DNA from 2 places in the Streptacidiphilus sp. BW17 genome. Region 2 is predicted to be linked to the other one. Evidence: riboswitches for the same ligand, from Rfam matches in the RefSeq annotation. Region 2 holds a riboswitch; the other holds the start of a gene.

Region 1 (14,564 bases), on a different contig from region 2:
CCCGCTTCGACCGCGCGCGCGGCGGCCACGGCGGAGTCGACGCCACCGGACATGGCAGCGAGGACGCGGAGACGGCCGCCGGGCAGACCGGCGGCGGGCTGGGCGGGGGCACCGGGGAAGTCAGACATAGTGCCTACCAGAGTACGGGCTGCCGACCGGCACCCCGCGTCCCCTCCGCGCCGGACGCACGCGCGATCCCGCCCGATCCCGCACGCTACCGCCGGGTCGCCGCGCCGGCCTGGCGGGCGCGGTCGACGACCGGGCCGATCGCCTCGGCCAGCGCCTTCACGTCCGCCTCGGTGGAGGTGTGGCCGAGCGAGAACCGCAGCGACGCACGGGCCATCGCCGGCTCCGCGCCCATGGCCAGCAGCACGTGGCTGGGCTGCGGCACCCCGGCCGAGCAGGCGGAGCCGGTCGAGCACTCGATGCCGCGCGCGTCGAGCAGCATCAGCAGCGCGTCGCCCTCGCAGCCCGGGAAGGTGAAGTGCGCGTTGGCGCTGAGCCGTCCTTCCGGGCGCGGGTCGCCGTTGAGGACGGCCTCCGGCACGGCCGTGCGGACCGCGTCGACCAACTGGTCCCGCAGGCGGCCGATCTCCTGGACGAACTGCGGCTGCCGCTCCACGGCGATCCGCGCGGCGGCGGCGAAACCCGCGGTCGCGGGGACGTCGAGGGTGCCGGACCGGACTTCGCGCTCCTGGCCGCCGCCGTGCAGCAGCGGGACCGGGGCGGCCTCGCGGGAGAGCACCAGCGCGCCGACGCCGTACGGGCCGCCGATCTTGTGGCCGGTGACGGTCATCGCGTCCAGGCCGGAGTCCGCGAAGGAGAGCGGCAGCTGCCCGGCGGCCTGCACCGCGTCGGCGTGCATCGGGACGCCGAACTCCCGTGCCACGGCGGCCAGCTCGCGGATCGGCTGGATGGTGCCGACCTCGTTGTTGGCCCACATGACGGTTGCGAGCGTGACGTCTGTGGGATTGCTTGCGATCGCCGCGCGCAGGCCCTCGGGCGCGACGCGGCCGAGCGGGTCGACCGGGAGCCACTCGACGACCGCGCCCTCGTGCTGCTCCAGCCAGTGGACGGCGTCCAGGACGGCGTGGTGCTCGACGGGGCTGCACAGGATCCGGCGCCGTGCCGGGTCGGCGTCCCGGCGGGCCCAGAACAGGCCCTTGACCGCCAGGTTGTCCGACTCGGTGCCGCCGCCGGTGAAGACGATCTCGCTCGGGCGGGCGCCGAGGGAGGCGGCCAGGCTCTCCCTCGACTCCTCGACCACGCGACGGGCGCGGCGTCCGGCGGCGTGCAGGGACGAGGCATTGCCGGTGCTGCCGAACTGCGCGGTCATCGCGTGGACCGACTCCGGCAGCATCGGAGTGGTGGCGGCGTGGTCGAGGTAGGGCATGGCGGCCCAAGTGTAGTGCGCCCACCGACGGAGTCCGGTGGGTGGTACGGGATTCGGACATGCGGAGCCGCGCGGAAGCAAGAGCCACGCGGCGAAAAGGTTCCGAATGCGCATCATCCATTGCAGCCTGTGCAATGGCGTCCCTACGCTCACAGCACAGTCGAGCACAACGGGGCGGGGCATGTCGCAGTCGGTGGACCGGGCGCTGACCGTGCTCGCATCGCTGGCCGAGGGGCCGGTCTCGCTGGAGCAGGCCGCCGCGCGGATCGGGGTGCACAAGTCGACCGCCCTGCGGCTGTTGCGGACCCTGGAGGAGCACGGCTTCGTGCACCGCCAGGCCGACTACCGCTACCGGCTCGGCGGACGCCTCTTCTCCCTCGCCCAGCTGGCCTTGGAGAGCATCGACGTGCGCGGCGTCGCGGCCCCGCACCTGGCCGAGCTGAACGACCGCTGCGGGCACACCGTGCATCTGGCCGTCTACGAGGACGGCGAGGCCACCTACGTCGACAAGCTGGAGAGCCGCTACCCGGTGCGGATGTACTCGCGCATCGGCAAGCGCGCGCCGCTGACGGCGTCCGCGGTGGGCAAGGTGCTGCTGGCCGGGCTGCCCGAGGGCCGCCGGACGGAGCTGGCCCGGCGGCTGGACTACCCGGCGTACACACCGCGCTCACTGCGCACGCCCGAGGCGCTGCTCGCCGAACTGGAGACGGTGCGGGACCAGGGCTGGGCCATGGACCGCAGCGAGTACGAGGAGAGCGTCAACTGTGTGGCCGTGCCGATCCGGGGTATCGAGCGACAGGTGATCGCCGCCTGCTCCATCTCCACCCCGACCGTGGTCGCGCCGCTGAGCGCACTGCGACGACTGATCCCCGACCTGCTGGCCACGGCGGAGGCGATCTCCCACGAGTACGGCGGCCGGACCGGATGAGGACCCGATGACGACCGGATGATCTCCCTCCCGCCCCGCCTCTACGCTGTGGCGGGCGACACCATCACGGCAGTTCAGGCAGTACAAGCGGCACCGGCAGTACCAGCGGAACGAGTGGCGCGGCAAGAGACCCGGGTGGACCAGGAAGGGGGCGCGAAGCCATGATCGAGCAGGCCTTGCAGGAGGTCTTGCCGGAGGTCTCGCCGGGTCGGTACGACCGCTACGAGGCGCTGCTCCAGGCCATCGCCCAGGGGGAGCTGTGGATGCTGCTCTGGCACGGCACCCCCGGCAGCCCGGACGCCCAGTACGGCAGCCTGGAGGTCGGCGGCTACGGCTACGCCCCGTGCGTCACCTCCGCCGAGCAGCTCGCGGCCTGCGGCTGGACCCGGCAGCACAAGGTCTGCTCCGGGCCCGAGGTCGCCTCCGCGCTCTACCACGAGCGTTGGGGACTCTGGCTCAACCCGCACCAGCCGGGCGGCGGGCTCGGCATCCCGTGGGCGGACCTGAGACGCGTCGCCGGCGGGCTCGACCGGCTGCCCGCCGGACCGCTGAACCTGACGGCGGTCGGCTCTCCCCCGTCCGCCGTCCCCTCGAGCGTGAGCTCGATGGACGCGCTCGCCCCCTTCTGTTCCCGGCTCGCCGCCGAGGCCCGCGAGACGCCTGCGGTGCGCACGCTGCGCCGGGCCTGGGTGGAACCCTCCTGGGGCGAGCCCTACCTGGTCATCGGACTGGACCTGCACGACGCGTCGGCCGCCGCGGCGGAGACGGTCCGGCAGATGGTCGAGCGCTCGCTGGCATCGGCCCCGGAGGCGCTGCCGCTCTCGACGGTGGCGATGTCCGACCCGTACGACCCGGTGGCCACCTGGCTCTCCGCCCGCGTCCCGGCCTTCTACGACCGCGACCTCGACCTCGACCTCGCCACCTCGGGAAGCTGACAGACCGTCACCAGACGTACTGTCACCGGACATGCGAAGGGGCCGATCCGGACGCGTCCGGATCGGCCCCGCTCAACGACAACCTGTCGGCGTCACTCCGCCGACGCGGGCGCGGAGGGGATCTCCTCCGCCGCGACGACCTGCTTGACCTCCGGGAAGTGGCAGGCGGCCTGGTGTCCCTCGGCCGAGCCGACCAACTGGACCAGCGGCGGCTCCTGGCTGGCGCAGATGTCCTGCGCCTTCCAGCAGCGGGTGCGGAACCGGCAACCCGACGGCGGGTTGATCGGGCTGGGCACGTCCCCGGTGAGGCGGATCCGCTCGCGGCGCGCCTCGCTGTCCGGGTCGGCCTCGGGGACCGCCGAGAGCAGCGCGTGCGTGTAGGGGTGCTGCGGACGGGAGTAGAGCGTCTCCCGGTCGGCGATCTCGACGATCTTGCCGAGGTACATCACCGCGACGCGCTCGGAGAAGTGGCGGACCACCGCGAGGTCGTGCGCGATGAAGACGAACGCCAGGTTGAACTCGCGCTGCAGGTCCTGGAGCAGGTTGACCACCTGCGCCTGGATGGACACGTCCAGCGCGGAGACCGGCTCGTCCGCGACGATCAGCTTCGGCTTGAGCGCGAGCGCGCGGGCGATGCCGATGCGCTGGCGCTGACCGCCCGAGAACTCGTTCGGGTAGCGGTTGTAGTGCTCGGGGCTGAGACCGACGATCTCCAGCAGCTCCTTGGCACGCCTGCGGTGACCGCCCTCGGGGTTGATCCCGTTGAGCTTCATCGGGGTCTCGATGATGGTCCCGACCGTGTGCCGCGGGTTCAGCGACGAGTACGGGTCCTGGAAGATCATCTGCAGGTTCTGCCGGGCGGCCCGCATCGAGGAGACGCGCTTGTGCGTGATGTCCTCGCCGTCGAAGCGGATGCTGCCGCCGGTCGGCTCCAGCAGACGGGTGACGAGTCGGCCGGTGGTCGACTTGCCACAGCCCGACTCACCCACGAGGCCGAGCGACTCGCCGGCGTTGACGCTGAAGTCGAGACCGTCGACGGCCTTGACCGCGCCGATCTGCCGCTGCCAGACGATGCCCTGACGGATCGGGAAGTGCATCTTGAGGTCCTTGACCTCAAGCAGCGACTCGCCCTCGGATGCCCCCGGAGTGGCCCCTTCGCGGGGGCCAGGAATGGTGTCGGTGGTGCTCACGGCATGCTCCTGTTCGTCCGCGGCTTACTTCGCGGCCTTGCGGATCTCGATCTTGCTTTCCCCGCTGAGGTGACACGCCGCGATGTGGCGGTCCGAGTCGAGGACCGGGAGCAGCTCGGGCCGCTCCGACATGCAACGTCCGTCCGGCACCTGGCCCTTGAACGCGCATCGGGGGTTGAAGGCGCAACCGCTCGGGAGGTTGATCAGGCTGGGCGGGGACCCCGGGATCGGGTTGAGCCGCTCGTTGACGTCGCCACCCAGGTGCGGCATCGACTGGAGCAGACCCCAGGTGTACGGGTGCTCGGGGGCCTTGAGCACCTCGCGCACACTGCCGTACTCGATACGCCGGCCGCCGTACATCACCAGGATGTCGTCGGCGATCTCGGCGACCACGCCCAGGTCGTGGGTGATGATGATGACCGCCGAGCCGAACTCCTCCTGCAGGTCCCGGATCAGGTCCAGGATCTGCGCCTGGACGGTGACGTCCAGGGCGGTGGTCGGCTCGTCGGCGATCAGCAGCTGCGGGTCGCAGACCAGCGACATGGCGATCATGGCGCGCTGGCGCATACCGCCGGAGAACTCGTGCGGGTAGCTCTTCGCACGGCGCTCCGGCTGCGGGATGCCGACGCGCTTGAGCATGTCGACCGCGCGGACGTTGGCCTCCTTCTTGGAGACCTTGTGGTGGACCCGGTACGCCTCGGCGATCTGCGCGCCCACCGTGAAGAACGGGTGGAGCGCGGAGAGCGGGTCCTGGAAGATCATGGACACCTTGTTGCCGCGCAGCGGGCGCATCTCGCGCTCGTCGAGCGCGACGAGCTCGTCGCCGTCCAGCCAGATCTCGCCGGAGACCTTCGCCCGCGTTCCCTTGTGGAGACCGAGCAGGGCAAGGCTGGTGACGGACTTTCCGGAGCCGGACTCGCCCACGATGCCCAGGGTCTTGCCGTGCTCCAGGCTGAAGGAGACCCCGTCCACGGACTTGACGAGCCCGTCCTCGGTCGGGAAGTGCACCTTCAGGTCGCGCACCTCCAGGAAGGTCGACGGCGGGCTGACGGGGACGGTCTGCGGCGAGATTTCGATGGCCACTGGTAGTTCCTCAGTCGACAGGGGGTCGGGATCGCCGACCCGCGCCGGATGGTTCTGGCCCGGCTTCAGGCGAGGCGGACGCGGGGGTCGATGATGCCGTACACCACGTCGACGACGACGTTGGCAAGCACGACGGCCACGGCGGCGAAGAGCGTGGTGGCCATGATGACGGGGAGGTCGACGTTCTCCACGGCCTGGACGGCCAGCTGACCGATGCCGGGGATGCCGAAGACGCTTTCGGTGATGACTGCCGAGCCGCCCACCAGGGTGGCGAAGTCCATGCCGAAGATGGTGACGATCGGCGTGATCGCGGCACGCAGCGCGTGCTTGAAGACCAGGGTTCGCTGACCCAGGCCCTTGGCACGGGCGGTGCGGATGAAGTCCTCGCCCAGGGTCTCCAGCATGCTGGAGCGGGTGAGCCGGGTGTAGTAGGCGAGGAAGCCGATCGTCAGCGAGGCCCAGGGGAGCAGAAGGCCCTGGAACCACTGGCCGAAGCCCTGCGTGATCGGGGAGTAGTTGGGGGTCGGCAGCAGCTGCCACTTGTCCACGAAGGCGTACTGCAGCACCAGCGCGAGGAAGTAGATCGGCAGCGAGATACCGACCATCGCCAGTCCGACGGCGAGCTTGTCCACCAGCTTGCCCTTGCGGACGGCCGCGAGGATGCCGAGGCCGACACCGGTGATGAGGAAGGCCACAGCCGCACCGGCCGCCAGCGAGATGTCCGCCGGCAGACGGTTCATCAGGGTGTCGAAGACGTTGGAGTCGTCGTGGAACGAGATGCCCAGGCAGGGAGCCGGGCACTGGACCGCCAGGGGCCCGTCGCCGATGGTCCGGCCGGCGAAGATGCCCTTGAGGAACTCGAAGTACTGCGTGAAGAGGCTCTTGTCGAGTCCCAGGGAGTGCTTGATCTCCAGGATGCGGCCCGGGTTGCAGGCCTTGCCACAAGCCAGGACGGCCGGGTTGCTCGGCACCGCGAAAAAGATGAGGAAGGTAACGAGGCTGACCATCAGGATGATGGTGAAGGCGCTGAGCAAGCGCCGAATCAGATAACGAGTCATGTGGTGCTTGGACCGGGCTCTGCCTGGCCCGCCTCCCTCTCGCTTCGGGCGGCCGGGTGTGACCTGCGCGCGGAGTGATGGTTCGGACGTGGGTCCGGGCGGCAGCGGGTACGCCGCCGCCCGGACCCGGAGGTGTTACTGCTTCACGAAGACGTGCGCGAGGTTCATCTCGGCGAGCTCGGTGTCGTTGGTCAGACCGCCGACGTTCTTGCCCTGCAGCTCGTAGAAGGTCATGTAGACGAGCGGGACGACCGCGGCGTCGTTCTGCAGCAGCTGGGTGTCGAGCGCGCCCCAGGCGGCGTTGGCCTGGTTCGGGTCGGCCATCTGGTTGATGTTGTCCATCTGCTTCTCGGCGGCCGGGTCCTGCAGCTGCGAGAAGACCTGGTTGCCCTGGGGGATGATCTGGCGGCCGTCGAAGAGCGGCGGCAGGATCGTGCTGGCGTTCGGCCAGTCGGCGATCCAGTCACCCCAGATCAGGTCGAAGTGGTTGGACAGGTTCCCGACCGTGTTGAAGTAGGAACCACGGTCGATCTGCTTGATGTTGACCGTGATGCCGATCTGCGCCAGCGAGGTCGCGATCGCGGTGGCGACCTTGCCCTGGGTCGGGGTCGCCTCGACCGCCAGCGACAGGGTCAGGTTCTTGACGCCGGCCTGCGCCATGAGCGCCTTGGCCTTGGTCAGGTCACCGGCCGGGTTGCTGCCGTACGGCGCGGCGTTGTCCTGGCGACCGGCGGTGCCCGGCGGCAGGAAGACCGTGGCGTAGGGACCGTAGGCCGAACCACCGAAGGCACCGCGGACGGTCTGCTTGTTGATCGCGTACTCGATCGCCTGGCGGACCTGGAGGCTCTTCACCGTGGTGGTGTTGATGGCCATGTAGTTGGTGCCCGGGGCGGCGACCTTGTGCAGACGCGACTGCAGCGTCGGGTCGTTGACGAAGGAGTTCAGGTCGGTGCCCGCGATCGGGTCCTCGATGATCGCGTTCTGCGCGTCCGTGCCGTCGGCCTTCATCAGCTGGTCGATGGACGCCATGTCCTGGCCCATCTTGACGTCGATCTCGTCGACGTTCTGGTCCCGCAGCGGGTCGACGGACTTCGACCACTCCGGGTTCTTGACCAGGATGAGTTCCTTGTTCTGGGTGTACGACTTCAGCTCGTAGGGGCCGTCCGACCACACGTGCGTGTCGTAGGTGGCACCCGTGTCGTGGGCCTTCGGCACCGCCGAGAAGTCCGACATCGCGGTCGCTTCGTTGAAGTCGTTGACCGGGGTGCTCAGCTGGAAGACGATCGTGCTGGCGTCGGGGGTCTGGATCGCGGCCAGGTCGCCGCTCTTCGTCGGGCCCTTGTAGCTCTTGTCGTTGGCCAGCCACTGCTGCGCGTAGGTCGGGCCACCGGACAGGTCCGGGTCGAAGGTGCGCTCGACGCCGTACTTGACGTCGTAGGCCGTGACGGTCGAGCCGTCCTGCCACTTGACGCCCGGACGGATGTGGAAGGTCCAGGTCTTGTCGCCGTTGCTGGCGGTGCCGGTGTCGGTCGCCAGGTCACCCACGAGCTTCGGGGTGGCGTCCGGCTGGTCGGACGGCTGGGTCCAACCGGTCAGCGAGCGGTAGATCTCGCGGCCGATGTTCTGGCCCTGGGTGGTGTAGGTACGCCCCGGGTCGATGTGGTCGAAGTCGCTGGGCGCGTAGTACAGCAGGGTGCCGCCCTTGGTCGGCGCTCCACCAGTGGTGCTTCCGCCGCCACCACAGGCGCTGGCCCCCAAGGCGACGGATATCGCGATAGCGGTCATGGTGACCGTGCGCTTGCTGCGCATCATGGGTGGGTCTCCTCTTGTCTTCTTGGTTGCCCCGCCTCGCCCGGCCGACGGATCGGCCCGGAGGTGCGGAAGTTCAGCTGCGGTTGGCCCGCGGGTCGAGCGCGTCGCGGACGCCGTCACCCAGGAGGTTCATGGCCAGGACGATGACCAGGAGAGCGAGGCCGGGTACGGCCAGGTACGTCGGGTCGTACAGGTAGTACTGGGTGGCCGCGTTGAGCATCCCGCCCAGGTCCGGGTTCGGCGGGACGACGCCGACGCCCAGGAAGGAGAGGGCCGCCTCGGTGGCGATGTTGATCGGCACCGCCAGCGCGAAGGAGATCAGGATCGGCGCCCAGAGGTTCGGCAGCAGTTGCTTGAACAGGATGTGCCGCCAGCCGGCGCCCATGATCCGTGCCGCGTCGATGAACTCCCGCTCACGCAGGGAGAGCACCTGACCGCGCACCAGTCGGGCGGTGTAGGCCCAGGCGAAGAGGGCGATGATCGCGATGATGGCGCTGAGCTGCAGCGTCTCGCTGGTGCCGCCGTGGGAGTTGGTGGTGAAGGCGTTGGTGATCACCGGCGTCACGGCGATGATGAACAGCAGCTGCGGGAACGCGAGCATGACGTTCATGATCCAGTTGAGCGCGGTGTCGATCTTGCCGCCGAAGTAGCCCGCCGCAAGGCCGACCACCACGCCGATAACCGTCGAGATGACCGCCGCGGTAATCGCCACGATCAGCGACGTCCGGAGACCGTAGATCAGCCGGGCGAACACGTCGAAACCGGTTCCGGGCTCGACTCCGAGCCAGTGGTGACCACTGACGCCACCCAATGAACCGATCGGGAAATTACCCGTGTCCGGATTGATGGCCTTCAGGTCGGGCTGTATCGGCCCCCAGCCCTCCAAAGTGGAGAGAAGAGGCGAGCAAACGGCAGCCAGAATGAATAGCACGGTGACGACCAGAGCGATCATCGAGGCACGGTCGCGCTTCAGTCGCGTCCAGGCCATCCGTGCAGGAGAACGGCCTGCGGAGGAGTCCCCCTGGACCGCCGGAGCCTCTTGTTCGGCCGTTGGATCAGCCACGAGGGTCGACGATTCCCCTGCGGGATCGGTCGGTTGGGGTTGCTTGGTCATGGTGCGGACATCCCCGGATCTCAGTTCAGGTGTGCATGGCGCGGCGCGGTGAGGGGACTCTATGCACGTGGCTTTTCTCTGCTCAAGAGGCCGTGACCCGCCGAAACCAGAATGAGATCATGCGAGATACAGCTGTTGTGATCCAATGTCCGTTTTGGTGCCATATATAGCCTTGACACGGCGCAAACGGGGTGCATGCGGTCGGGTGTTATGCCCGATTTGCCAGCATTTGTCGGAGACACCCCTTCCGATGGTGCTCAATGCCAAGAAACGTTCCGCGATTCACCATGTGAGACGAATGGGCTTTCTGGGGCGCGTGGGACCAAGGCTCGGGGAAAGATGAATGGACACATTCAAAAAGCCCCTCTTTGGAAAGATTCAAAGAAGGCCGCGCGCTGGCTTCGGGACGGCTGTGCACAGGCTGTGCAGGCGCACGCCCGGCCCAGCGCTCCCCCGACCATCGCGTCGCACCCTGTAGAAAAGGCGACGTGGCTTCCCAGATCTTCGCCCCCGACGTCGAACAGGTGCTCGACATCTCCGGCATCTTCGTCTTCGCCCTGTCCGGCAGCCTGTTGGCGGTACGCAAGAACTTCGACGTGTTCGGACTGGCGGTGCTCGCCGAGGCGACGGCGCTCGGCGGCGGGGTCATCCGCGACGAACTGATCGGCGCCGTACCGCCGGCGGCGTTCACCAACACCGGCTACTTCGTCACCCCGCTGATCGCCGCGGCGGTGGTCTTCTTCCTCCACCCCGAGGTCACCCGGATCAACCGCACCGTGCAGACCCTCGACGCCCTGGGCCTGGGCCTGTTCTCCGTCACCGGGACCGCGAAGGCGCACGACTTCGGCCTGGGCGTGATCGCGTCCGTGGCACTCGGGATGATCACCGCGGTCGGGGGCGGCGTCCTCCGCGACCTGCTGGCCATGGAGACGCCGTCGCTGCTGCGTTGGGACCGGTCGCTCTACGCGGTCCCGGCGATGCTGGGAGCGGGCATCACCGCCGCGCTCATCGCCTTCGGCGACCTCAACGCCGTGACCGGGACCGCTGCCACGCTGGTCGCCTTCGGGCTGCGGATGCTGGCGCTGCACTACAACCTGCGCGCACCCCGTGCCTGGCACCGCGGCAGCTCGCAGACGGGTGAGGCGTAGGGCGCGTGAGGCGTAGGACGGCCGAGGCGTAGGGAGCTCCTCCCTACGCCTCACCGGTCACCGCTTCACCTCAGGGCTGCGCCTCGGTCACCCCTGCGCGTAGAAGGGGGCGACCGTCGACAGCATCCACTGCACGGTCGGGTCCTCGGCCACCACGTCCAGCAGGATCAGGGAGACCTCGTACCCCAGCGGGGCCACGCCCAGCGCGCGACCGAGGGCCAGGCCCACCGCCTCGTGGTCGCCCGGCTCGTACCGGGCCAACTGCACGCCCACGAACAGCTTCGGCGCGTCGCCCTCGACCTGCACCAGAGCCCGTCGTGCCGTCAGCACCACGGGCAGCACGGCGAGTTCGCTCGCCGCGGCGGCCAGGAAGTCGTACGGCTCCTCGTGCGCCTCCGGCTCCCACGCCGTGGCGCGGACGCCCTCGTCACCGCCGCCGCAGAGGTCCGGGACGCCGGCGGCGGGGACCGGCAGGCCGACCGCGCCCTCAGGGTTCACCGCGATGCCGACGCCCTGCGGCAGCCCACGGGCCAGTTCGCGTACCGGCGCGATCGCGTACGACATGGCGTCGCCCGCGACGGCGCGCAGCTGCGACTCCGAGCTGAAGACCGGGACGAACGGCTGCCCGGCCAGCTCGGTGGTGGGCATGTCGAGTGTGGTGCCGTCCCGGGTCGGCCCGGCGGGCAGCGGGACCCAGACCTGGCTGCGGCCCAGCACCTCCATCACCCGGGGCGTGGCCCCGGGATCACCGACCGACGCGGCCAGCACCTGCTCCAGCTCGTTCTCCGGCCAGCTCCCCGGCTGCACGCCGTGCTGCACGCCGTGCTGCACGCCCTGCTGCGGGATGCCCGCGTACTGCTCCACCGTCTGCCTCCGCCCGTTACGCCCGTTGTGCCCGTTCGCGGCCTTTTGCCGGTTCTCAGCTGTGTCGCTGCCGGATCGCAGCCTGTTCGCCACAGTCCAGGCGCCATGCCATGATGAGCGCACCCACAATTGCATACCGGCCGTTCGAACCCGCGCGGGAGAGCTCGGCGACACCCCTGCACCCACCCGTACCAGCGGTTGCGCAGTGGGAGTTCGCCGGCGCCGAAGGAGCAAGGCCTCCCCCGAATCTCTCAGGCACCACACCGCACGGGCGAGGCAGTTCTGGAAAGCGACCAGTCGCAGGAAGCGACGGAGAGGGCGCGGACGACACCGTCCGCGTCGTGGCTCCGTACCGCGCTGGTCCACCCACGGTGCAAGCCGCCCACGCCCCGCGCGTCGGCGCGGTGAAGCTCTCAGGTCGCAGCGACAGACGGGGAGGGCCCTGCCGCAGCATGCCCTGATTGCTAGGAGATCACCGAATGTCTCTCCGCCTGACCGCGCTGGACAGCCTCCATCGCTCCCTCGGCGCCACCATGACCGACTTCGCCGGCTGGGACATGCCGCTGCGCTACGGCAGTGAGCGCGAGGAGCACCTCGCCGTCCGCACCAAGGCCGGTCTCTTCGACCTCTCGCACATGGGCGAGATCACCGTCTCCGGTCCGCAGGCGGGCGAGATGCTCGACCACGCGCTGGTCGGCTTCGTCTCCGCGCTCGCGGTCAACAAGGCCCGCTACACCATGATCTGCGCGGCGGACGGCGGCATCCTGGACGACCTGATCGTCTACCGCACCGGCGAGGCCGAGTTCATGATCGTCGCCAACGCCTCCAACGCCCAGCTGGTCCTCGACGAGCTGACCGCCCGCGCCGACGGCTTCGACGCCACCGTGCGCGACGACCGCGACGCCTACGCGCTGATCGCCGTCCAGGGCCCGAACTCCCCCGCCATCCTCGGCTCGCTGACCGACGCCGACCTGCCGGGCCTGAAGTACTACACCGCCCTGCCCGCCACCGTGGCCGGTCGCCCGGCCCTGCTGGCCCGGACGGGCTACACCGGTGAGGACGGCTTCGAGCTCTTCCTCGCCCCCGCCGACGCCGCCCACGTGTGGACCGCGCTGACCGAGGCCGGCTCCTCCTACGGCCTGATCCCCTGTGGCCTCTCCTGCCGCGACACCCTGCGCCTGGAGGCCGGGATGCCGCTCTACGGCCACGAGCTCACCACCGCGCTGACCCCGTTCGACGCCGGTCTGGGCCGCGTGGTCCGCTTCGACAAGACCACCAACGACGGCGCGTTCGTCGGCCGCGAGGCGCTGGAGAAGGCCGCCGAGCAGGCGCTCGCCAGCCCGCCGCGGGTGCTGGTCGGCCTGGTCTCCCCCGGCCGCCGCGTGCCGCGCGCCGAGATGAACGTGGTGGACGCCGAGGGCACGGTGATCGGCTCGATCACCTCCGGCGCCCCGTCCCCGACGCTGGGCAAGCCGATCGCCATGGCCTACGTCGACGCCGCCCACGCCACGCCGGGCGCCTCCGTCTTCGTCGACGTGCGCGGCACGCACGAGCCGGTCGAGGTCGTCGCCCTGCCGTTCTACAAGCGCGCGCGGTAGTCCGACCCGCGTCCGCCGCACGCCCGCCACACACGCTCCCGAGCGTCGACCTACCGGTCGACCTCGGAGAACACTTCCCGGGGTCCCAACCCCCGTTTCGCCGTACCCACACCTCATCCGGGAGAATCACGTCATGAGCAACCCCCAGCACCTCACGTACAGCAAGGAGCACGAGTGGCTGACCGGCGCCGAGAACGGCGTGGCGACGGTGGGCATCACCGCCTTCGCCGCCGACGCGCTCGGTGACGTGGTCTACGTCGACCTCCCCGAGGTCGGCGCCACCGTCACCGCCGGCGACACCTGCGGTGAGCTGGAGTCGACCAAGTCCGTCAGCGACCTCTACACCCCGGCCACGGGCGAGGTCGTCGAGGTCAACCAGGCCGTCGTCGACGACCCGGCGCTGGTCAACTCCGAGCCGTTCACCGGCGGTTGGCTGTTCAAGCTGCGCCTTGCCGGCGAGCCCGAGGGTCTGCTCAGCGCCGACGAGTACACCGCCCAGTTCGGCGAGTGAACTCCGGCGGCTGACAACCGACGTCCGCCAACACGACGTCCGACGACCGACGACCTGAGGGATCTCACCGTCATGACCGTCCTGAACCAGTCCCTGCACAGCCTCGACCCCGAGGTCGCCGCCGCGGTGGACGCCGAGCTGCACCGGCAGCAGTCCACCCTGGAGATGATCGCCTCCGAGAACTTCGCCCCCGTGGCGGTTCTGGAGGCCCAGGGCTCGGTGCTCACCAACAAGTACGCCGAGGGCTACCCCGGCCGCCGCTACTACGGCGGCTGCGAGCACGTCGACGTGGTCGAGCAGCTCGCGATCGACCGCATCAAGGCGCTGTTCGGCGCCGAGCACGCCAACGTCCAGCCGCACTCCGGCGCGCAGGCCAACGCCGCCGCGATGTTCGCGCTGATCAAGCCCGGGGACACCATCCTCGGTCTGGACCTGGCCCACGGCGGCCACCTGACCCACGGCATGAAGATCAACTTCTCCGGCAAGCTCTACAACGTGGTGGCCTACCACGTGGACGCCGAGACCAGCCTGGTCGACATGGCCGAGGTCGAGCGTCTGGCCAAGGAGCACCGCCCGAAGCTGATCATTGCCGGCTGGTCCGCCTACCCGCGCCAGCTGGACTTCGCCGAGTTCCGCCGGATCGCCGACGAGGTCGGCGCGCTGCTCATGGTCGACATGGCCCACTTCGCGGGCCTGGTCGCCGCCGGGCTGCACCCGTCCCCGGTGCCCTACGCGGACGTGGTCACCACCACCACGCACAAGACCCTGGGCGGTCCGCGCGGTGGCGTGATCCTCTGCAAGGAGCAGTACGCCAAGAAGATCAACTCCGCGGTCTTCCCGGGCCAGCAGGGTGGTCCGCTGGAGCACGTGATCGCCGCCAAGGCCGTGTCCTTCAAGGTCGCCGCCTCGGAGGAGTTCAAGGACCGCCAG
Region 2 (14,564 bases):
ATGACCCTGGGGGAGGAGAGTGCGGTGCGGGTGTTGCGCGGGCTTCGCGTGCTGGTCCGGCTCGGCCGACAGCGGCGGGTTCAGAGGTGGGGCTTCCAGGCGCTCTGCGCGCTGACGGTGCTGGTGCTCGCACCGGTGGCGGTGATCAGGCTGCAGAGCGACCCGCGGGTGCGGACCGTCGCCGACGTGCCCGCCGAGCCCGTGGTGGTGGTCTTCGGCGCGGGCCTGGACGGCGGCAGGCCCTCGCCCTACCTCGCGCACCGGCTCGACGCCGCGCTCGCGCTCTACCGGGCCGGTCGGGTCCGCGCTGTCCTGGTCACCGGCGACAACAGCCGCCCCGACTACGACGAGCCGGACGCGATGCGCACCTACCTGGTCCAGCACGGCGTCCCGACGGCCCGGATCGCGGCCGACTACGCGGGGTTCGACACCTGGGACTCCTGCGCCCGCGCCCACCGGATCTTCGGCGTCACCCGGGCCGTCCTGGTCAACACCGAGTACGCGATCCGCCGGTCGGTGTCCCTCTGCGAGACCGCGGGGATCGACGCGTACGGGATCGGGGTTCCCGAGCCGCACGATCGGACCTGGGACTACGGCGCGGTGCGGGAGATCGCCTCGGCGGACAAGGCGGTCTTCCTCGACGAGCTCTTCGATCCGGACCCGCATCTGCTCGGGCCCAAGGTCACCACGCCGGCCGCGTTCGGTTAGGGCCTGGCCCCAGTTGCGCCCGTGGTGGTGTACCAGCCGTTGTCATACCCGTGCGCGATGATCGGTTCATGCGGTCCGTGCCGTCGATCCTGCATCTCGACATGGACGCCTTCTTCGCGTCGGTGGAGCAGGCGTCCAAGCCGAGCCTGCGCGGAAAGCCGGTGATCGTCGGCGGGCTGGGCGGGCGGGGTGTGGTCGCGACCGCTTCGTACGAGGCGCGCACGTTCGGCGTGCACTCCGCCATGGCGATGGCGCACGCGCGCCGCCTCGCGCCGAACGCCGCGTTCCTGATCCCACGGTTCGAGCTGTACCGGCAGATCAGCGAGGAGGTGATGGCGCTGCTGCGCAAGCTCTCGCCGCTGGTCGAGCCGCTCAGCCTGGACGAGGCCTTCGTCGACCTCGCCGCCGGCCCCTACGGCGAGCTGCTGGAGGCGGAGGGCGCGGAGCTGGCCCGCGCGCTGGGGGAGGACCTGCGGGCCGACATCCGGGACAAGGTCGGGCTCACCGCCTCCGTCGGGCTGTCGACGACCAAGTTCCTGGCCAAGATCGCCTCGGAGGAGGCCAAGCCCGACGGCCTGGTGCTGATCGAAGCGGGCCGCGAGCGCGAGGTGCTCGAACCGCTGCCGGTGCGGGCGCTGCCGGGAGTCGGGCCCGCCACGGCCGAGACGCTGCGTCGGGCGGGGCTGACCCGGGTCGCGGAGCTGGCGGCGTTGCCGCAGGAGGAGCTGATCCACCTGCTGGGCCGGGCGCACGGCGCGGGCGTGCACGCGCTGGCCCGCGGGCAGGACGAGCGGCCGGTGGTGCCCGACCGGGACGCCAAGTCGGTCTCGGTGGAGGACACCTTCGAGGTCGACCTCGGCGACCGCGACAGCATCATGCAGGAGCTCGACCGCCTCGCCGACCGCTGCGTCCGCAGGCTGCGCGCCGCAGGGCGGTCGGGGCGGACGGTGGTGGTCAAGATCCGCCGCTTCGACTTCACCACGCTCACCCGCTCCGAGACGCTGCCCTCGCCCACCGACGACCCGCTGGTCATCGCCCAGATGGCGCGGCGGTTGGCCGAATCCGTCGGACTGCTCGGCGGTATCCGGCTGCTGGGCGTCGGCGTCAGCGGCCTGGCCGACTGGACCCAGGAGGACCTCTTCGCCCAGGCCCAGCGCGAGGCCTTCGAGGAGTACGAGGTGCTGGAGGCCTTGGCCGAGGAGGCGGAGGAAGACTCAGGCGCGGCGGGGGCCGAGGACGCGGAGGCCGGGTCCGCGGCAGGCGGGTCCACAGCGGGCGGGTCTGCGGACGACTCCGCCTACGGCGGGCCGGACGCGCCGCGTGCGTTCCACCCCGGCGCGGCGCCGCGCGGACGTCGCTGGGTGCCGGGGCAGGACGTGGAGCATGCGGAGCTCGGCCACGGCTGGGTCCAGGGCAGCGGCGTCGGGCGGGTGACGGTGCGCTTCGAGACGCCCGGTTCGGGCGTCGGCCGGGTCCGCACCTTCCTGGTCGACGATCCGGCCCTCGCCCCGGCCCCGGCGCTCCCGCTTGTGCCCATACGCTGACGGGCCGCCCAGCGGGGTGCCGGGCGGCCCGTGGTCAGCGGGGACGAGCGGGAGTGAGCGCGGATGAGCGGGGGTGACGGTGGGTCAGGCGCCCATCGCGTGGCCCGGCAGGTCCGGGTTCTGGCCCATCGGACCGTTCGGGCTGGTCGGGCCGTTCGGACGGAGCGGGGTCGCGGCCGGGGTGCCCGCGATCGGCGCGCCTCCGATCGGTGCACCGGCCGCCGGGGGAGTGGTGGCTGGGGCGACCGGCGTGCCCTGGGGGCGGCTGCCGTCCTGGACCTGGATGTGCTCGCGGTGGAGCTGCTCGCGTACCACCTCCTCCTCGGTGATCCGCTCGGTCACCAGGCGGATCCGCTCCACCGGGACGACGGTCTTCTTGACGACGAGGCGCTCCTCATGGAGGGTCACCTCCTCGACGCTCTCCGCGATCTCGGCCTCGGTCAGCTGCTCGCGCTCCTCCGCGCTGACCGGGACCCGCTCGACGCGGATGCGCTCGCGGACCACCGGCACCCGTCGCTCGACCTGCTCCGCCGTCACGTACTTGCGCAGCCGGGCCCGGCCGAGGACGTGCCACTCGGTCGAGATGTCCAGGCGCTCCTCGCGGCAGACGAACTCGACCGGCTCGGGGACCGGCTCCTTGGCGACGGTGCCGGTCGCGGCGCCCGTCGTGCCGGGGGTCGCCGTGCCCGCTGTCGCGGTGCCACTGGTGGCCGGAGCGCCGAAACCGGGCAGCGGGTCGGTCAGCGGGTCCGGACGACGCTGCGGTTCGGTCGCCGTCCCGCCCATCGCGCCCGCACCTGCGCCCGCTCCTGCCATGCCGCTGCTGGGGAAGGGTGCAGCGGGCGGCGTCTGGACGGTCGGTTGCTGCATCGTCGAGTCCTGCGCCGCGTCCTGGCCGACCCGTGGCATTTGCGCGGTCTGCGCCGTCTGTCCGGCCTGCGCGCCAGCCGTCGTGCCGCCCGTCATGAACGCCGAGGTGCGCCCGCCGTTCGACTGGGACTCCACGACGGGCGTCGCCACCGTCTTCTCCACGGGCTGCTCCTCCTTGGTCAGGTTCTCTTTCCGCTCCCCGCGCGTTGCGGCACCCGCCGCAACGCCTGCGGCACCGGCCGCAGCCGCCGCCTCCCCGGCCTTCGGCGCGGAGGTGGGTCCGTGGCCGTTGCCCTCCGCCGCCTTGGCGCCCGAGTCGGCCGCATGCTGGCCGGTGCCGGTCGGGACCTCCAGGCCGTAGTAGCGGTAGAGCTGCAACTCCTGGGCGGGGGAGAGGTGCTGGCCGACGCCGAAGTCGGGCGAGTCCTTCACCTGCGACTTCTCATAGGGGACCCGCAGTTCCTCGGAGACGAACTCGCTCGTCGTCAGCGGCACGAAGGCGTCGCGGCCGAACAGTCCGGTGCGAACCGCGGCCCACTCGGGTTCACCGGTCGCATCGTCGAGGTAGACCTCGTCCACGGTGCCGATCTTCTCGCCGTTCTTGTCCACGGCCTTGTGGCCGATCAGATCCCTCGGGTCGATCTCGGTCTGCACGCTTCTCACTCCTCCATCGGCCCGCGCCGGTCTGTTCAGCTGACGAACGTGCTCAACTCATACGAAAAGGCACAATGATCGCTTTGTCGAACGCACGCAGCTCCGCCGGGTGTGTCGCTGCTCCGTCCGGTGGACGAGAACGGTGCTCGGGCCCCGTCCGGCGGCCGATCCGCGCTGGTACCCTCGGGGTTGACCGTCGAGCACGTGCGGGAGAGTCCGAGCGCCTGATCTGGGCAACCTGATCGGGGCGACCCGGCGCCGAAGGAGCAACTCCTCCCCGGAATCTCTCAGGCCGAAGTACCGCGCTGGCGAGGTCGACTCTGGAAAGCAGGGCCGCGCCCGAGCCTCATGGCTGCGGGACGGTCCTCACCGACGGTGAAAGCCGGTCCGGCCGCAGCGTTACAGCAGCGGCAACAGGGCCGGTGAAGCTCTCAGGTTCCATGACAGAGGGGGAGGTCGTCCGGGCGCCCCACCGCGTCCACCCGGTCCGACCAGGAGGCCAGTCTCCCCATGACGTCGTCGCTTTCCGAGCTGGAGCAGTCCAGCCCGTTCGAGAACCGCCACATCGGCCCGGACGCCGGGGCGCAGGCCAAGATGCTGGCGCAGGTGGGCTACGGCTCCCTGGACGAGCTCACCGCCGCCGCCGTCCCCGCCGCGATCCGCAGCCTGACCGCGCTGGACCTCCCGGCCGCCCGCTCCGAGGCCGAGGTCCTCGCCGAGCTGCGCGAGCTGGCCGGCCGCAACCAGGTGCTGCGCTCGATGATCGGCCTCGGGTACTACGGCACCTTCACCCCGCCGGTGATCCTCCGCAACGTGCTGGAGAACCCGTCCTGGTATACGGCCTACACGCCCTACCAGCCGGAGATCTCGCAGGGGCGCCTGGAGGCGCTGCTCAACTTCCAGACCGTGGTCACCGAGCTGACCGGTCTGCCCACCGCCGGCGCCTCGCTGCTCGACGAGGGCACCGCCGCCGCCGAGGCCGTCGCGCTGGCCCGCCGGATGGGCAAGGTCAAGGGCGGCGTCTTCGTCATCGACGCCGACACCATGCCGCAGACCGTCGCCGTCATCGAGACCCGTACCGTCCCGACCGGCGTCGAGACCGTCGTGGCCGACCTCAGCCAGGGCATCCCGGCCGAGATCGCCGAGCGCGGCGTCTTCGGCGTGCTGCTGCAGTACCCGGGCGCCTCCGGCGCGGTGCGCGACCTGGCCCCGGTCATCGCGCAGGCCAAGGAGCTCGGCGCGGTCGTCGCGGTCGCCGCCGACCTGCTGGCGCTGACGCTGCTGAAGTCCCCGGGTGAGCTCGGCGCGGACATCGCGGTCGGCACCACCCAGCGCTTCGGCGTCCCGATGGGCTTCGGCGGCCCGCACGCCGGGTACATGTCCGTCCGTGCCGACTACGCCCGCAGCCTGCCGGGCCGCCTGGTCGGCGTCTCCGTCGACGCCGACGGCAACCGCGCCTACCGCCTGGCGCTGCAGACCCGCGAGCAGCACATCCGCCGCGAGAAGGCCACCTCCAACATCTGCACCGCGCAGGTGCTGCTGGCTGTGATGGCCTCGATGTACGCGGTCTACCACGGCCCGGACGGCCTGGCGAAGATCGCCTCGCGCACCCACCGCTACGCCTCCGTGCTGGCCGAGGGCCTGCGTCGGGGCGGCGTCGAGGTCGCGAGCGACGCGTTCTTCGACACCGTCACCGCCCGCGTCCCCGGCCATGCCGCCGAGGTCGTCGCGACCGCTGCCGCCGCCGGGGTCAACCTGCGCCAGGACGGCGCCGACCTGGTCGGCATCGCCTGCGACGAGACCACCACCCGCGCCGACCTGGCCGCCGTCTGGGGCGCCTTCGGCGTGGACGCCGCGGGTCCGGACGTGGACGCGCTCGACGCCGCCGCCGGCTCCGCGCTGCCCGAGGGCCTGCTGCGCACCGACGAGTACCTGACCCACCCGACCTTCCACGCGCACCGCTCCGAGACGGCCATGCTGCGCTACCTGCGCTCGCTGGCCGACAAGGACTACGCGCTGGACCGCGGCATGATCCCGCTCGGCTCCTGCACCATGAAGCTGAACGCCACCGCCGAGATGGAGGCGATCACCTGGCCGGAGTTCGCCGACGTGCACCCGTTCGCCCCGGTCGAGCAGGCCGACGGCTACCTGCAGCTGATCGGCGAGCTGGAGGCGCGCCTGGCCGAGGTCACCGGATACGACAAGGTCTCCATCCAGCCCAACGCCGGTTCCCAGGGCGAGCTGGCCGGTCTGCTGGCGGTGCGTGCCTACCACCACGCCAATGGCGACACCCAGCGCGACGTCTGCCTGATCCCCTCCTCCGCGCACGGCACCAACGCCGCCTCCGCCGTCATGGCGGGCATGCGGGTCGTGGTCGTCAAGACGCTGCCGGACGGTGACGTGGACGTCGACGACCTGCGCGCCAAGATCGAACAGCACCGCGACCAGCTGGCGGTGCTGATGGTCACCTACCCGTCCACGCACGGCGTGTACGAGGAGAACATCGGCGACATCTGCGCCGCCGTGCACGAGGCGGGCGGCCAGGTCTACGTCGACGGCGCCAACCTCAACGCGCTGGTCGGTCTGGCCAAGCCGGGCAAGTTCGGCGCGGACGTCTCGCACCTGAACCTGCACAAGACCTTCTGCATCCCGCACGGCGGCGGTGGCCCGGGCGTCGGCCCGGTCGGCGTCCGCGCGCACCTGGCGCCGTACCTGCCGAACCACCCGCTGCAGCCGACGGCCGGTCCGGCCACCGGTGTGGGTCCGATCTCGGCCGCGCCGTGGGGCTCGGCGGCGATCCTGCCGATCTCCTGGTCGTACGTCCGGCTGATGGGCGGCGAGGGCCTCAAGCGCGCCACCCAGGTCGCGGTGCTGAACGCCAACTACATCGCCAAGCGCCTGGCGCCGTACTACCCGGTCCTGTTCACCGGCCCCGGCGGCCTGGTCGCGCACGAGTGCATCATCGACCTGCGGCCGCTGGCCAAGTCGGCGGGCGTCTCCGTGGACGACGTGGCCAAGCGCCTGATCGACTACGGCTTCCACGCCCCGACCATGTCGTTCCCGGTGGCCGGCACGCTGATGATCGAGCCGACCGAGAGCGAGGACTTGACCGAAATCGATCGCTTCTGCGCGGCGATGATCGCGATCCGTTCGGAGATTGACAAGGTCGGTTCCGGTGAATGGCCGGCGGAGGACAACCCGCTGCACAACGCCCCGCACACCGCGGCCGCGCTGGCGGGCGAGTGGGAGCACGCCTACACCCGGGCCGAGGCCGTGTTCCCGGCCGGTGTGAACCCCACCGAGAAGTACTGGCCGCCGGTCCGCCGCATCGACGGCGCCTTCGGCGACCGCAACCTGGTCTGCTCCTGCCCGCCGCTGGACGAGTACGAGGACTGATCGGCCGCGAGCGCTGAAAAGGGGCGCGGGAACTGCTCACGCAGTCCCCGCGCCCCTTCGTGCGTGTTGCTACGCAGCGCCTGCCAGCACGCGCCTCGGGGCGACCGCGCGGCCGTCCGGGAGGATCTCGCCGGTGTCCTCGAAGATCAGGACACCGTTGCACAGCAGGCTCCACCCCTGTTCCGGGTGGCTCGCGACGACGGCTGCGGCCTCGCGGTCCGGCGAGTCGGCGGACGGACACTCAGGACGGTGCTGGCACATAGCTCGTACCCTCGTTTCGGCGTGCTTCGAGAATATTCCAAAGCCGGTCTGCGGCGCGTGTGTGAAGTGCCTTTTCGCCGGGTAAGACGTTGGGCTTCTCGCACTGGTTCACAGTGTCCGCGTATCGCGACCCGCCCGCAGCCATTTGGTGACATGCGTCACGCCGAAACCTGTCCGACCAGCAGAAACCACCCGTTGTGACCAGGCGCGCCATGGTCACAACGGGTGGTACGGGTGGTTCTTCAGGGGGAGTGCGCTTCGGCGCGCGGGTCAGGCGGGGCTGGTGAGCAGCGCGCCGTTGGCGAGCGCGAGCAGGGCGAGCAGTTCCTCCGCGTGGTGCGGGACGTGGGCGGTGACGCCGAGCGGCGCCGGGACGAGCGGGATCAGCAGGTCCGGCGACGGGGCGGCGGAGAGCACGGGGTGCAGCCAGAGGGCCGTCATGTAGTGGCCGGGCACCGAGAGCAGCCGCGGCAGGTAGGTGGTCGGGGTGCCGGCCGCGTGCAGCCGTGCCTGCTGCAGCGCGCGCAGCGTGGACGCCGGATACGGGCCCTCGGCGAAGTGGGCGAAGGCGTGCACCTCCATGGTCTCGCCCGGGCTCGAGCCCGTCTCGTCCGGCGCCACCTCCAGGGTGTCGGCGGCGCCGACGACGGTCTCGCCCTCCTTGATCAGGAAGCGCCAGCCGGTTCGCAGCGCGGCGGCGAGCGGCGTCGCGCCCGCGCCGGTGACCGCCGGGTCCAGCAGGTGCACGGGAAGCGGATGCGCGGGGGTGAGCGGCCCGGTGCACCGTCGCATGGCCGAGGTCCGGACGGGGCCGACGTCGGCGGGGACGTCGCGGTCGTCCAGCGCGCGGAGAACGGCGCGCAGGGCGGCGGCGGGGGGCTGGGGCAGCTGCAGGGTCATGTCGGTTCGCCTCTCGTGGCAGCAGAGACAGGCGGGGCGGGAGTTACGGCGTTGCCGGGCGTTGCGGTGCTGCGCGGCTGTGCGGGGGACGAGCGACCGCGCAGGCGTCGACGGCTGCGCGGTGCAGGGCTGGCTCAGAGCGCGGGGCAGGGCACGTCCGAGGGGGCCGGGGCACTCCGGCGGCGTCGGACGGTGCGTACCTGTTCTCGCGAGTCTATACGAACGGATGCACGGCGTGACTCTTCTACTACTGTCCGTGCAGGGCCGCAAGGGAGAAATCGGGCACACCGTGTGCCGGGCACCGTATTGGCACATGCCGTTTTCGCGCGTTCTGTCGGGTAGTCGATCACCCCTTCGGGGCATGCTCCCTCTACGCCCGACCGAGGGAGGGATGGCGCCCATGGGGGAGAAGGTGGCCGCCAGTAACGCAGATCTGGCGGACCGTCAACTCTACCGTCGGAAGCTGCGCCAGTGCGTCGACGCGCTTCGACTGCTGCTGGAGGAGGACCGCTTCGACAGACCACGGGCCATGATGGGCCTGGAGATCGAGATCAACCTGGCGGACGAGGACGGCCTGCCGACCATGCGGAACGAGTCGGTGCTGGAGTCGATCGCCAGCGGGGACTTCCAGACCGAGCTGGGGCAGTTCAACATCGAACTCAACAGCGCCCCGCACCGCCTGGGTGGCCGGGTCCTCGAGGAACTGCGGGAGGAACTGGTCGTCGGCCTCGCCTACGCCGACCGGCGTGCGGCCCGGGAGGGGGCCCGGATCGTCACCGTGGGCATCCTGCCGACGTTGACCACCGACCACGCCGTGCTCGACAACATCTCCGCGGGCGACCGCTTCCGGCTGCTCAACGACCGCATCCTCGCAGCTCGCGGCGAGGACATCACGCTGGACATCCAGGGTGTGGAGCGGCTGCGGGTCGACGCGGTCTCCATTGTCGCCGAGGCCGCCGCCACCTCGATGCAGCTGCATCTGCAGGTGACACCGCGCCGCTTCGCGGGGGTGTGGAACGCCGCCCAGGCGATCACCGGCGCACAGCTGGCGATGGGGGCGAACGCGCCGTTCCTGTTCGGCAGGGAGCTGTGGCGGGAGACGCGGCCGATTTTGTTCGAGCAAGCGTGCGACACCCGTCCGGCGGAACTGAAGTCGCAGGGCGTCCGGCCGATCACCTGGTTCGGCGAGCGCTGGATCGACTCGGTGGTCGACCTGTTCGAGGAGAACCTGCGCTACTTCCCGTCGCTGCTGCCGATCTGCGACGAGGAGGAACCTCTGAAGACCCTCGCCTCGGGCGGCATCCCCCGCCTGCGCGAACTGAGGTTGCACAACGGCACCGTCTACCGGTGGAACCGTCCCGTGTACGACGTCGCCGACGGTGTGCCGCACCTGCGGGTCGAGAACCGGGCCCTGCCCGCCGGGCCGACCGTCGTCGACACCCTGGCCAATGCCGCGTTCTACTACGGCCTGGTCCGGGCGCTCGCCGACCAGTCGCGACCCGTCTGGCAACGGCTCCCGTTCGAGCTCGCGACGGAGAACTTCCATACCGGCGCCCGCCTTGGCATCGACGCGGAGCTGTGGTGGCCGCGCGGCGGCCGACGCGGCGGCGGGCTCGTCCGGACGCCCGCCAGGGAGCTGGTGCGCAGCGAACTGCTGCCGCTGGCCGCCAAGGGCCTGGACGCCTGGGGCGTCGATCCGGTGGACCGCGACCGCTACCTCGGCATCATCGAGGGCCGCTGCCGCACCGGGATCAACGGCGCGGCCTGGCAGAGCTCGGTCTTCCACGACGGTCTCGAGCGCCAGGGGCTGGAGCGGGGACCGGCGCTGGCGGCGATGACCCGCCGCTACATGGAGCTGTCCCGGGGAGGTGAGCCGGTCCACACCTGGCCGCTGCGCTGAAGGCGCGGTGCGAACCCGTGGTGCGAACCTGCGCGAACCCGCAGTGCGAACCCGTGGCGCGGAAGGCGGTGCGAACCTGCGGTGCGGAAGGCCCGGAACACAAATCGCGCTGTGGGATGATCGGGCCGACCGCACTGTCGGACGCACGCCCGGAGCCGCACACGTGAGCACGACCGACACCGACACGCTGGACGCCCTGCCCTCGCCGGCGCCGTTCACTCGCCGCCTGCTGGGGCAGGAGCTGATCCTGGTCCTCGCGCTCTCGCTGGGCGCGAGTGGTGTCAGCGCGGTGATCAGCTTCCTCGGTTCGGTCACCGCGCCGGTCTCGCTCAAGTCGCAGCAGGCGACCCTGAACGGCACCATCACGCCCGGACGGCCCTGGCTGGACCTGAGTTGGCACCTTTTCGACATCGTCACCGCACTCGTTCCGGTGGCACTGGTGGCCTACCTGCTGCTCCGCGAGCGGTCCTCGATCCGGGCGCTGGGCTTCGACCTCACCCGCAAGTGGAGCGACCTCGGCAAGGGCGCGGTCGTCGCCGCCTGCATCGGCGGCTCCGGCCTGCTCCTCTACCTGGGCGCGCGGGCCTCCGGGGCGAACCTGACGGTGGTGCCGAGCACGCTGCCGGACGTGTGGTGGCGGATCCCGGTGCTGATCCTCTCCGCCGCGCAGAACGCCGTCGTCGAGGAGGTCATCGTCGTCGGCTACCTGCTGCGCCGCCTCGGCCAGCTCGGCTGGAGCTGGCCGGCGGCGGTCGCGGCGAGCGCGCTGCTGCGCGGGTCGTACCACCTCTACCAGGGCGTCGGCGGGTTCTTCGGCAACGTGGTGATGGGCGTGATCTTCTGTTACCTGTACCGCCGTTGGCGCCGGGTCACGCCGCTGGCGATCGCCCACACGCTGATCGACTCGGTCGCCTTCGTCGGCTACGTGCTCCTGGCCGGGCACGTCAGCTGGCTGCCGACCTGACCTCTCCTGCCCTCGCAGCCAGGGTTCCGTCCAGGACGGTGACCGCGCGGCCGGTCAGGAGCACCCGGTCGCCGTCGACGCGCACCCGCACGGTGCCGCCGCGCGGCGAGACCTGCCGGGCGGCGAACTCCGCGCGCCCCAGCCGCTCCGCAGCCGCCCAGAACGGGCCGAGCGCGGTGTGCGCGCTGCCCGTCACCGGGTCCTCGCCCACGTCGACACTCACCCCGAACCAGCGCGAGACCACCGCGTAGCCCGACGCCTCCGGGGCCTCGGCGGGCGCGGTGACGATCACGCCGCGCGGCACGTCCAGCGTCTCCAGTCGGGTGTGGTGCGGGTGCAGGTCCCGTACCTCGGCCTCGGTCGCCAGCTCGACCAGGAGGTCGCCGAGGGCGCCCGTGGTGTGCACGCCGAGCCATGACGCTCCGCCGAGCGCCTCCGTCAGCCCCTCCGGGGCGGTGCCCGGGGTGGTCGGGTTGGCAGGGAAGTCGAGCGTGATCGCGCCGTCGGCCGCCGTCTCGGCACGCAGCACCCCGCTCCGCATCGAGGCGAACGCGACCCGGCCACCCTCCGACAGCCGCCCGTCCTGGGCCAGCGCGTGCACGGTGGCGAGCGTGGCGTGCCCGCACAGGCCCACCTCCACGGCGGGCGTGAACCAGCGCAGCGCCCAGTCCGCGGCGCTCGCGTCCCTTTCGGCGCCCTCCAGCGGGCGGGCGAAGGCCGTCTCGGAGAGGTTCAACTCGGTGGCCACGCGCCGCATCCAGCGCTCGTCCGGCCACGGTCCCGGCGGCAGCAGGCAGACGGCGGCGGGGTTCCCCGCGAAGGGTTCGTCGGTGAAGGCGTCGATGATCCGGATCCTCATGATCGCAGGCTATGCCCCGCTGACGAGCGAGCGCGTGCCCGCTCCGCTCTCGTTCGAAAGGGATTGCCGAACGACAGTTACCGATATATCGTTGATGCATCGAGACAGTCGTAAGACTGTCGATCCACATCCATGCAAGGAGAACGATCATGCGATCCCGACACCCCTTTGATCCCCGTGCCCGTTCCGGCCGCCCCGCCTTCGGTGAGTTCGGCCCGCCCGGCTTCGGCGGCGGTCCCGGCCCGTTCGGTCCCGGTGGCCCCGGCGGCGGCCGTGGGCGCGGACGGCACGGCGGGCGTGCGCGTCGTGGCGACGTGCGCGCGTCGATCCTGGCGCTGCTCAAGGAGCGCCCCATGTACGGCTACGAGATGATCCGCGAGATCGCCGAGCGCTCCGGCGGGTCGTGGCGGCCGAGTCCCGGCTCGGTCTACCCGACGCTGCAGTTGCTCGACGAGGAAGGCCTGATCGCCACCGACGAGGAGGGCGGCAAGAAGCTGTTCCGCCTCACCGAGACGGGTCGCGGTGAGGCCGACCAGGGCCCCGAGGCGCCCTGGGAGGAGGCCGGTCGCGGCGAACACTGGGAGATCGTCCGCGAGTTCGCCAGCGCCGGCGGTGCGCTCAAGGACGCGCTGCGGCAGGTCGCCCTCACTGGCACCCCCGCCCAGCGCGCCAAGGCGCTCGCCGTGCTGGCCGACGCCCGCAAGCGGCTCTACCTGATCCTCGCGGACGCCGACAACGAACCCACCCCCGCGCCGTCGGACGGCGGCGGCACCGGTCCGGAGCGGCAAGGCTGACCAGCCGTGCCGAACTGTCGTCCCGTCAGACCGCGGTCGGCGGGCGGGAGAGCAGCCGGTCCACGTGTCCGCGACGCAGCCCCTGACCGGGCTCGACCGGCAGCAACAGAACGTCCGAGCGGTGCGCGTAGCGCCGGAGCAGGCGCGGCGGGATCAGGTCGTCCACCCAGGCGAACGGCCGTCCCGCCGCGTGCCGGACGATGGGCGCGAAGTCCCCGTCCGGGCTCCCCGCGCTCGATCCGCAGGCCACCCACGGCAGTTCGGGCAGGCCGAGCAGCGGCGCGATGCAGTGGTTGGCCCACGCCTCCCAGGTGCTCGCCCAGGCCAGGTCGTAGACCTCGGCCAACTCCCGCAGCCACACCGCGTGTGCGGGACTGAGCAGCACCTCGACCTCGCTGCGGAGCAGCAGATGGCGGCGGTACCCGCTGTCCGGGTGCGGACAGACCGGGTTGAGCACGCCGTCGATGTCAAGGTACAGCAGCGGCTTGGGAGTTGACGTAGCGCTCGCGCGAGGGCGGCGCTCCGCGTGGTCGGCGATCAGGACTCCGGCTCCAGGGGACAGATGGACGCGGGACAGGACCCGCTCAGTGTTCGACGGTTGCGGACACCCGGTGGTTGCAGCCCGATGGGGGCGTCCGTCAGGCGCACGCGCCGGGGTCAGCATGCACGCGCCGGTGGCGCACTACCCTCGCCCCGGGCGCATCGCCGCAGCTCGTACGGCGAACACGGACCCGAACGCAGGCGCTGACCTGCGCGCGACCATGGGAAGATCGTATCTGTGGGTTGACGAATGGTCACCCTGCGCAGCAGACTGCCGGGGTACCGCAGGACCGACCGGCGTGCACCTCTGCCGCCGCGCGGCCCCACCGGTCCGCGCGCCCGCGACCGTGTCCCTGTCCGGCTCTGCCTCTGTCCGGCTTTCCCTGTTCGTGTCCGGCTCTCCCCGTTCGACCGTGGGTGGATCCCTGTGCCAGTAGACCCTCGGCGGAGTGCGCCTTCCGCCGCGCACCGTGAGCAGCCGCAGCCGGTCGGGCCGCTCGCGGCGGTCGCTGCGCGGGCGCGCCGACGGGCGCTGCGCGCCGGGGACCCGGAGGTGGACACCGGCCACCTGCTGCACGCGCTGCTGGAGTCGGACGACTCGGTGCTCGGCGTGGCCGCGCCGATGCCGGTCCAGGCCACCCGGCTGATGGGTTACCTGGTCCAGCGCAGCATCGGCTTCGGGCGCCTCTGGCGCCTGGGTGAGGGCGCGGCCGACCGCGAGTCCGAGCGCTCGGCCGGACTCGCCTGGAGCGTGCCCGCCGCGGAGGCGCTGGATCGCGCGGTACGTCGCGCCTCCGGCACGGTGCTCGACCTCCTCGCCGAGGTGGCGGCACTCCCGGACTCACGCGCCGCCGAGATCCTGCGGGGCGCCGCGATCGACCCCGCCGCGGTGGTCCAGCGCTGCCGCACCCAGGCGGCCGCGGAGCGTACCGCCTGGTGACGACGCCGGCGCCGGAACCCGTGCGCAACCGGGGCGCAAGCCGCGCACAGCCCGCGCGCCGGACTCCGGCGCGCGGGCTGTGCGCGGCAATCAGGCCGACTGGCCGCCGTCGACGGGAGGCTCCGGTGCCTGGCCGTCGGCGCCCATCTGCTTCTTGGCCTGGTTCTGTGCCGTGTCGACCTGGCTCTGGTACTTGCCGCCGGTCTTCTGGTCGATCATGTCGCCGGCCTTGTC

The links. A riboswitch is a leader RNA that binds a small molecule or an ion and turns the genes downstream of it on or off. The one in region 2 is predicted to bind glycine.
Positions count from the first base shown of each region.
Region 1: it holds a riboswitch for glycine, as region 2 does, so the genes downstream of both, gcvT (glycine cleavage system aminomethyltransferase GcvT) here and gcvP (aminomethyl-transferring glycine dehydrogenase) in region 2, are expected to answer to the same signal.

Region 1 is NZ_JBGCCR010000016.1:23,680-38,243, reverse strand. It holds gene mnmA (tRNA 2-thiouridine(34) synthase MnmA) at 1-128, opposite strand, end outside; gene ABH940_RS20475 (cysteine desulfurase family protein) at 215-1,393, opposite strand; gene ABH940_RS20470 (IclR family transcriptional regulator) at 1,575-2,321, shown strand; gene ABH940_RS20465 (enhanced serine sensitivity protein SseB C-terminal domain-containing protein) at 2,483-3,256, shown strand; gene ABH940_RS20460 (ABC transporter ATP-binding protein) at 3,349-4,446, opposite strand; gene ABH940_RS20455 (ABC transporter ATP-binding protein) at 4,471-5,529, opposite strand; gene ABH940_RS20450 (ABC transporter permease) at 5,595-6,587, opposite strand; gene ABH940_RS20445 (ABC transporter substrate-binding protein) at 6,723-8,399, opposite strand; gene ABH940_RS20440 (ABC transporter permease) at 8,473-9,513, opposite strand; gene ABH940_RS20435 (trimeric intracellular cation channel family protein) at 10,002-10,661, shown strand; gene ABH940_RS20430 (enhanced serine sensitivity protein SseB C-terminal domain-containing protein) at 10,749-11,525, opposite strand; glycine riboswitch at 11,671-11,801, shown strand; gene gcvT (glycine cleavage system aminomethyltransferase GcvT) at 12,005-13,123, shown strand; gene gcvH (glycine cleavage system protein GcvH) at 13,257-13,634, shown strand; gene glyA (serine hydroxymethyltransferase) at 13,707-14,564, shown strand, end outside.
Region 2 is NZ_JBGCCR010000033.1:9,088-23,651, forward strand. It holds gene ABH940_RS29805 (vancomycin high temperature exclusion protein) at 1-708, shown strand; gene ABH940_RS29810 (DNA polymerase IV) at 777-2,252, shown strand; gene ABH940_RS29815 (PRC and DUF2382 domain-containing protein) at 2,337-3,776, opposite strand; glycine riboswitch at 3,974-4,089, shown strand; gene gcvP (aminomethyl-transferring glycine dehydrogenase) at 4,287-7,172, shown strand; gene ABH940_RS29825 (DUF5999 family protein) at 7,242-7,433, opposite strand; gene ABH940_RS29830 (hypothetical protein) at 7,704-8,333, opposite strand; gene ABH940_RS29835 (glutamate--cysteine ligase) at 8,734-10,233, shown strand; gene ABH940_RS29840 (CPBP family intramembrane glutamic endopeptidase) at 10,397-11,197, shown strand; gene ABH940_RS29845 (PhzF family phenazine biosynthesis protein) at 11,178-12,056, opposite strand; gene ABH940_RS29850 (PadR family transcriptional regulator) at 12,206-12,850, shown strand; gene ABH940_RS29855 (HAD domain-containing protein) at 12,876-13,391, opposite strand; gene ABH940_RS29860 (Clp protease N-terminal domain-containing protein) at 13,818-14,330, shown strand; gene ABH940_RS29865 (antitoxin) at 14,421-14,564, opposite strand, start outside.